Regions from separate parts of the Shewanella marisflavi genome, predicted to be linked through region 1. Evidence: predicted binding sites of a transcription regulator. Region 1 holds the regulator's gene; the other holds the start of a gene.
The links. The regulator ArgR, encoded in region 1, controls arginine synthesis, uptake and breakdown. The targets are predictions, from matches to a motif close to ANTGAATANNTATTCANT.
Positions count from the first base shown of each region.

Region 2: the regulator ArgR is predicted to act here: its motif matches at 2,601-2,618, upstream of argA (amino-acid N-acetyltransferase).

Region 1 is NZ_CP022272.1:3,436,156-3,440,561, reverse strand. Features, by position in the region: gene CFF01_RS15185 (Dyp-type peroxidase) at 118-1,062, shown strand; gene CFF01_RS15180 (cupin domain-containing protein) at 1,130-1,588, opposite strand; gene argR (transcriptional regulator ArgR) at 1,728-2,198, opposite strand; gene mdh (malate dehydrogenase) at 2,508-3,443, shown strand; gene ispB (octaprenyl diphosphate synthase) at 3,552-4,406, opposite strand, start outside.
Region 2 is NZ_CP022272.1:3,892,622-3,897,027, reverse strand. Features, by position in the region: gene coaBC (bifunctional phosphopantothenoylcysteine decarboxylase/phosphopantothenate--cysteine ligase CoaBC) at 1-994, opposite strand, end outside; gene radC (RadC family protein) at 1,130-1,807, shown strand; gene rpmB (50S ribosomal protein L28) at 1,931-2,167, shown strand; gene rpmG (50S ribosomal protein L33) at 2,174-2,347, shown strand; gene argA (amino-acid N-acetyltransferase) at 2,682-4,001, shown strand; gene CFF01_RS17115 (hypothetical protein) at 4,201-4,406, shown strand, end outside.

The sequences.
Region 1 (4,406 bases):
AATCTACCCACTTAACGACGTTTCGCTTTAACGGTTTGTGGGTTGTGTAATACTAATTATCGCTAAAGTTTCGGATAATATTGCCGAAATTGAGACTGACGAAAGGTAGGTTTATTTATGGATAATCTGGTTATGCCACGTGAACAACTGGGTGTGTGTGCCGAAGGAAATTTACATAGTGTGTATTTGATGTTCAACGCTAATGACGGTGTCGAATCTCAACTTCGTCCCTGTGTCGCCAATGTTGCTCAATATATCTATGAATTAGCCGACCAATATGCCGACAGTACCTTTAACGGTTTCGTCGCTATTGGCGCGAACTATTGGGACAGTCTCTATCCGGTGCAGCGCCCCAAGCAGTTAAAGCCTTTTCCCGCTATGCACGCCGATAACCGCGATGCGCCGGCCCATGAATATGATCTCTTTGTGCATTTGCGCTGTGACCGTTATGACATCTTGCACCTGGTGGCGAACGAGGTTTGCCAGATGTTTGAAGACTTAGTTGAGCTGGTGGATGAGGAGCGGGGCTTCCAGTTTATGGACACCCGGGATCTGACTGGATTCGTTGATGGTACCGAAAACCCCAAGGGACGTCACCGTCAGGACGTGGCCTTAGTGGGTGATGAAGATGAGGTGTTTCGCGGTGGTAGTTACGTCCATGTGCAGAAGTTTGCGCATAACCTGAGCAAATGGAATCGACTGCCACAGAAGAAACAGGAAGATATTTTTGGTCGCACTAAGATAGACAATATCGAGTACGCCTCTGAAGATAAGCCGCTCACCAGTCATACCAAACGTGTGAACCTGAAAGATGTCGATGGAAATTCGATGGAGATCTTACGTCAGAGCATGCCATACGGCTCGATGAAAGAGCAGGGGCTGATGTTTATTTCTGTCTGTAACAATTCGGTGCATTTTGAGAAGATGCTGCACAGCATGATCCATGGCGACGGAGAAGGGAATCACGATCACCTAATGCATTTCACTCAGGCGTTGACCGGTTCGGCATTCTTTGCCCCCTCGCTGGATTTCATGGAGCGAGAAGCTGATTTAGAGGGCTAACGCCGCGAAGTCGAGTCAATAAAAAACACACCTTAAGGTGTGTTTTTTTATGCCAGATAGAAGTGGATTAGTGGTCGGGATCCCAATAGTTGGTGGGCCGCTTGGCGTAGATCTCGTCGATAGATCTTACCTGTACTTTATTGTGTTCTGGGTACACTACAACATCATGGGGATCTCTGTTACCCAATACCAAGAAGAGAAAATCGGCATCGGACTCATTCTTTAATGTATGCGATACCCCAGAGTTGGCAGTAAAACAGATATAGTCGCCCTGTTTGAAGTCATGTGGCTCACCATTAATAAACAGGGTTGCTTCGCCTTGTAATGCGTAGAGGTGTTCCTCTTCCTTGGTGTGATAATGGGCGACAGAGGAGATCTTGCCTGGTTCAAGGCGCTCCATGGTGACACCTATCTGTCGACAGCCAGCGGCATCGCCGATATGTTTTTGATGACTGGCGTATTGATTTGAGTGTTGCCAAGATTCCCAGCAGAGGTTGTCGATATTAATTATCTTATTGTTATTCATCTCGGGTCCTTAACCATCAGGTGATAGAGGGGATGGTTCTGGCTCAGTGTATCCTATCTGATATACAATATTCAATTTGGTCGCAAACAAAAAAAAGACACTCAGAGGTGTCTTTTTTTTTAGCCTATTTTAGCTGCGATTAATCTGCGTAGTTAAATAGTGATTTGACAGTGTCTAGGGTCTTGTCCACTTCCTGAATATTCGATGGACAGATAAAGATGGTGTCATCACCGGCAATGGTACCCAAAATACCTTCGGGCTTACCTATTGAGTCCAGCAATCTCGCGATAAGCTGAGCTGCTCCAGGACTGGTTCTGACGACGATCATAGATTGATTATGGTCTACATCCAGGACTAAGTTTTTCAGTGGGCTGCCCGCCGTCGGAACTCCGAGCTCGGCCGGTAAGCAGTAGACCATCTCTTGTTTGGCGTTGCGAGTACGCACTGCGCCAAACTTGCTCAACATACGTGAGACTTTGGATTGGTTAATATTGTTATAGCCCTCGGCTTGCAGGGCATTCACTATCTCACTCTGGGAGCCAAAGCGCTCCTCTTTCAAGATAGCCTTAAAGGTCTTTACAAGTTCGTCTTGATTTTTATTGGCTTGCATATCGAATTATTCTTATATTCAAAAAACTGGCTCATTGTGAATATTTTTGCGCCGTTAGTCAAGTGTTATTCGGATTGTGTGAATAAAAATTCAGATTCTACTTGGTGTGTGGTTTGGGCGGGGGAGTGGAGCTAAGTGCGGCCACTATATCGCAAAAGGGGCGTAAATGGCAGCTTGCAACGATAAAATGAAATTATCTGGCCACACGACTAAGGGATAATTGAATTTTTACCGTGATTCCAGTAATGTTGCGCCATCGGTAAATCTAGATCTATATCACATAATATCCAAGAATTAACGGAGATAACTATGAAAGTTGCTGTACTTGGTGCCGCCGGTGGTATTGGCCAGGCTCTTGCCCTACTACTTAAAACTCAATTGCCTGCCGGTTCAAAACTATCCCTTTATGATATAGCACCAGTTACTCCTGGTGTTGCTGTAGACTTAAGCCATATCCCTACCGCTGTTGAAGTTAAAGGTTTTGCGGGTGAAGATCCAACGCCAGCGTTAGAAGGTGCCGATGTGGTACTTATCTCTGCAGGTGTTGCACGTAAGCCTGGTATGGATCGCTCAGATCTATTTAACATCAATGCGGGTATCGTAAGAAACCTGGTTGAGAAGTGCGCAGCAACTTGTCCTAAGGCGCTGATTGGTATTATCACTAACCCAGTGAACACTACAGTGGCTATTGCTGCTGAGGTGTTAAAAGCGGCGGGTGTTTACGATAAGAACCGTCTGTTCGGTGTGACGACACTTGATGTTATCCGTTCTGAAACTTTCGTTGCCGAAGCGAAAGGTCTGAATGTTGCTGACGTTAAAGTTAACGTTATCGGTGGCCACAGTGGCGTGACTATTCTGCCTCTGCTATCTCAAGTTGAAGGCGTAAGCTTCTCTGATGAAGAAGTGGCAGCACTAACTACTCGTATCCAGAACGCAGGTACCGAAGTGGTTGAAGCTAAAGCCGGTGGCGGCAGCGCGACCCTTTCTATGGGTCAAGCGGCTTGTCGTTTCGGTCTGTCACTGGTTCGTGGCCTACAGGGCGAAGCGAACGTGGTGGAATGTGCCTATGTTGATGGTGGCAGTGAACATGCCGAGTTCTTCGCACAACCAGTACTTCTGGGTAAGAACGGTGTTGAGCAAGTACTTGCTTATGGTGAAGTGAGCGAGTTTGAAGCTAACGCTCGTGACGCTATGCTAGATACACTGAAAGCCGATATCACTCTGGGTGTCGACTTCGTTAAGTAAGACGCAGTGTGAGTAAGGTTTAGTCCTGAATAAAAAATGGAGCCAATTGGCTCCATTTTTTTATGTGTGATGTTATCGACGCACCGCAAGCTTGAAGACTTGCTCTAATTAGTGATTGCGCGCGACAGCGATTTTAGCAAGCGATATCAGAGCCTGCTTGTAGTCGCTATCAGGAATAATGTCTAAGGCGCGTATCGCTTTCTCAGCCTCTTCCTGAGCCCTTTTCTCTGTATAGTTAAGGGCACCACACTCTTGTAGTGCATTTAGTATGGTTTCTATGTGTCCTGTACCGTCGCCTTGTTCGATCGCATCGCGGATCAATTGGCGTTCGACCTCATTTCCATTGGCGATGGCGTAGATCAGTGGCAGAGTAGGTTTACCCTCGGCTAAGTCATCACCTATGTTTTTGCCCAGCTCTTCGGTGTCGGCAGTATAGTCGAGTAGGTCGTCGGTAAGCTGAAAGGCTGTGCCTAAGTATTTACCATAGTCGGCAAGGGCGGTTTGCACCTCTATGCTGCTATCGGCCAGTACGCCAGCGAGACGTGTGGCTGCCTCGAATAGTTTGGCGGTCTTGCAATAGATCACCCGCATATAGCTTTCTTCGGTGGTGTCCGGATCGTTGCAGTTCATTAACTGAAGCACTTCACCTTCGGCCAATACGTTAGTGGCATCGGCGAGCACCTCAAGAACCTGCATGCTCTTAAGCTCGGTCATCATCTGAAATGAGCGGGTATAGAGGAAATCCCCTACTAATACGCTGGCGCTATTGCCAAACAGGGCATTGGCAGTTTCTCGGCCGCGTCTTAACATAGACTCATCAACTACGTCGTCATGCAGTAGAGAGGCGGTATGAATGAACTCTACGATTGCAGCCAATTTAAGATGTGCTTCGCCTTCGTAGTCGATAGCACGGGCAGCTAAGATAGAGAGCAGCGGCCGCATACGCTTGCCCCCGCCGTTGAT
Region 2 (4,406 bases), 460 kb from region 1:
AATGCTCGACATCCTGTGTCTCTGCGGCAAAACCTACGGTAAAGGGGCGAGCCTCATGGGCCGCGACCGTGGCTAAGATATCAGGATTGCGCACAAGCGCAAGTGACATCTCGGTCGAGGATTTTTTAATTTTCTCGTCGGCAATATCCGCGGTGCGATAGTCGCAGACAGCCGCGCAGCCGATGAAGATATCGCAGTGGTGTACTTGCTCCATCACGGCGTCAAGCATCTCCTGAGTAGAGCCGACATTGAGACGATTGACATTCATCGGTGTCTCTAAGTTCACAGGCCCTGTCACTAAGGTGACCTTGGCGCCCATCTCGGCTGCGGCTCTGGCCAGGGCAAAGCCCATCTTGCCTGAGCTGTGGTTGGAGATGTAGCGCACGGGATCGATAGCTTCTCGGGTAGGCCCTGCGGTGAGCAGTAGCGATACCCCCTGAAGCAGTTTAGGGGCAAAGAAGTGTTCGACACGTTCAGCGATAACCAGCGGCTCTTCCATGCGTCCTGGGCCGATTTCACCACAGGCCTGACTGCCTGATGCCGGTCCCCAGATGGTGAGGCCACGTTTTCTCAGGTTATCTAGATTGTCTTGGGTAGCGGTGTTGCGATACATCTGCTGATTCATCGCCGGACAAAGCACCACTGGCGCCTCGGTGGCTAAGCAAGTGGTAGTGATCAGCTCGTCGGCCATACCGGCATTGATGCGGGCAATCAGATTGGCGGTCGCTGGGGCTATCAGTACCATATCCGCCCAGCGGGCAAGTTCGATATGGCCCATCGCTGCCTCGGCTGCCGGGTCAAGTAAGTCGGTGGCTATTGGGTGGCCAGAGAGCGCCTGCAGCGTCAACGGTGTAATGAACTCCTGCGCACTTTGACTCATCACGACGCGCACATCGGCGCCGCGCTCTTTCAGGCGACGTACCAGGTCGGCAGACTTATAGGCGGCAATACCACCGCCAATTCCCAGCAATATCTTTTTGTTAGTTAGGCTCATATTGATCACTAATCGCGTTTAATTTTGCCCGCTAACCATACCACAATCGTGTCTCGGTTGAGGATACAAGTTTTTAAAAACTAGACCATACTCTAAACCCTAGGTGTAACAAGTTGGCCACGACAAGGAGTGTTTATGGCGATCAAGGATTGGCCTCAAGGAGAGGGGCCTCGTGAAAAACTGTTGCGTAGCGGTGCCGGGCAACTCTCTGATGCCGAATTACTCGCGGTGCTGCTCAGAAACGGCCTTAAAGGCCAAAGTGCCGTATCGCTCGCCAGAACCATGCTGAACCACTTTGGGGGGCTAAGACCTCTGTTTACCGCTTCAATGAGTGAAATATGCCAGATACAGGGTATAGGCCCGGTTAAATACGCCCAACTGCAGGCAGCTATTGAATTAAATAAGCGGATTGCAAAAGAAAATCTACAAAGAGGAAAGATTTTGACAGATCCTGATTTAACTCGGGACTATTTAATGAGACAATTAGCGGATCGTGCCTACGAAGTGTTTGCCATCTTATTGCTCGATAGTCAGCATAGGGTCATTCAATTCGTTGAACTGTTCCGTGGCACCATAGATTCAGCCTCGGTTTATCCACGTGAAGTGGTAAGCCTAGTGCTTGAGAAAAAGGCCGCAGCTGTGATTGTGTGTCACAACCATCCTTCTGGGGTGGCTGAGCCCAGTCATGCTGATCGGCGAATTACTGAGCGATTGAAATACGCGTTGGCGACTATAGATGTTTCGCTGTTAGACCATATGGTTATAGGCGATCGTGAGATAGTTTCGTTTGCAGAGAGGGGATGGATAGATTGAATATCCCTTGATCTTTGATTTTAGATCCTGTATAAAATGCGCCCTCTTTGTGTGCCTCGGGCGACGGCCATATTCGAGGTACATTAATGCTCGAGCGTTAAATTGTTTTTGGAGAAGATTGACATGTCAAGAGTATGCCAAGTTACTGGCAAGAAGCCGATGGTTGGTAACAACCGTTCGCACGCTAAGAACGCGACTCGTCGTCGTTTTTTACCTAACCTACAGAACCACCGTTTCTGGTTAGAAGACGAAAAGCGTTTCGTACAGCTACGTGTATCTACTAAAGGTATGCGTATTATCGATAAGAAAGGTATCGAAGTTGTTGTTGCTGAACTTCGTGCCCGCGGCGAGAAGGTGTAATAAACCATGGCTAAAGCTAAAGGTAACCGTGAGAAGATCAAGCTAGTTTCTAGCGCTAAAACAGGTCACTTCTACACGACTGAGAAGAACAAGCGTAACATGCCTGAAAAAATGGAGATCAAGAAATTTGATCCTGTTATCCGTCAGCACGTTATGTACAAAGAAGCGAAAATCAAGTAATTCTTGATTAACGTTTTTTTGGAAAAAGCCCCTCTTGTAGGGGCTTTTTTTTGTGCAGAATCCATTAAAAACCCCCATAGTTTACCGCCAAACTTTCCCAGAGCTTTGCTATTTGCTCTAGGGGCGAAGTTTCTATCGCTTACACTTACCTTCGCTTGCTAAGCTCCTGATTTAAGCCTGTTCTGCTATGCTTTATCCCAGCGTTATTCCTGTGATGAAAAATATCGCCCATAATGAAAACAAATGCTTTTAATGTGAATTTAAATGCAATAATATTGGCTTGTTATTCGTTTGGTGGCGATGTTGTCACATATTTATTGTTGAGGTTACGCGCGTGCGCACTACTGAGTTGGTCGAGGGGTTTCGTCATTCTGCTTCCTATGTGAATGCACATAGGGGGAAAACGTTTGTGGTCATGCTGGGGGGGGAGGCGCTTGCCCAGAGTCAGTTCCGCTCAATCATTAACGATATCGCCTTGCTCCATAGCTTGGGGATCAAAATTGTCTTAGTGCATGGCGCCAGACCGCAAATCGATGAGGCGCTGGCGGCGCATAACTTGAAGCCCGAATACTATAATGGCGTACGCATCAGCGATGAAGAATCCTTCAAGGTGATCAAACAGGTTGTAGGTGGTTTGCAACTGGACATTACCGCCCGTCTTTCCATGAGCCTGAGTAATACCCCAATGCAGGGGGCACAAATTAACGTGGTGAGTGGCAACTTCGTGATTGCTCAGCCCCTGGGCGTCGATAATGGTGTGGATTACTGCCTGAGTGGCAAGGTAAGACGCATCGATGTAGCAGGTCTAAGACGTCAGCTGGATAACCATGGCATAGTGCTTTTAGGCCCTGTGGCGGCGTCGGTCACCGGAGAGTGTTTTAATCTGACCGCCGAAGAGGTGGCGACCCAGATTGCGGTCAAGCTTAAGGCCGATAAGATGATTGGCTTTAGCGCCAAAGAGGGGATTATAGACAGTAATGGCGAGGTGATTGCGGAGCTGATGCCCACCGACGCTCAGCGAATTTTGTCAGAACTAACCGACGAAGATAATTGGTGCGTGGGGACACGTGCCTTTTTACAGGCCAGTATCGATGCCTGCCGTAACGGCGTGGCACGTTGTCACTTTGTCAGTTACCTCGATGATGGTGCCCTACTGCAAGAGCTATTCTCCCGTGATGGTATAGGTACTCAGATCGTCACTGAGAGTGCTGAGCGGCTGCGCCGGGCAAGTATTGCCGATATCGGTGGTGTCCTGGATCTTATCCGTCCGTTAGAGCAAGCGGGTATATTGGTCAGACGCTCGCGCGAGCAACTGGAGATGGAGATAGAGCAGTTTATGCTGATCGAGCGTGATAGTTTGGTGATTGGCTGCGCCGCGCTTTATCCTTTCGAAGAAGATAATGCCGGTGAGTTTGCTTGTTTGGTGGTGCATCCCGATTATCGTGACGCTGACCGCGGAAGCGTATTGCTGAAAAACATCATAGGTCAGGCCAAGGTGCGCGGCTACTCTCGCTTGTTTGCGCTCACGACACGCAGCATACATTGGTTCCTTGAACATGGTTTCCAGATAGTCGATGTTGATGCCCTGCCAAATAAGAAGAAACAGCTTTACAACTATCAGCGCAAGTCGAAGATTCTTGCGCTAGATCTTTAATAAATACAGATTCCAAAAAAACCACGCTTAGCGTGGTTTTTTTACTTCGAGATCATATCAAAGCGCTATCTTGACATAATATGTCGCCAGCCCCATAGTAATCCTAATTTCTCGAGATAAGACTTTGCGCAGGCTTATTATTGGCGTTTGACCTGTGGCTAGGCTTATCTTAGCTGCTATTTTTGTAGGATACTTAAACATGGAATCTCAAATTTTTCCGCTCGCAACCTTTGACTCGACAACCAGCATGGCATTTGTTTCACTCTTGCTTGGCATCGCCTTGGTGATAGTGTTAATCAAGGTTAAGCCCATGCCCCAAGGTGCTAAATTTGCGGCCTCAGGCATGGTGATTGCCGTACTGGGTCTATTGTCTTGGGTGTTCTTGAAGGCCCACAACGCCAATGT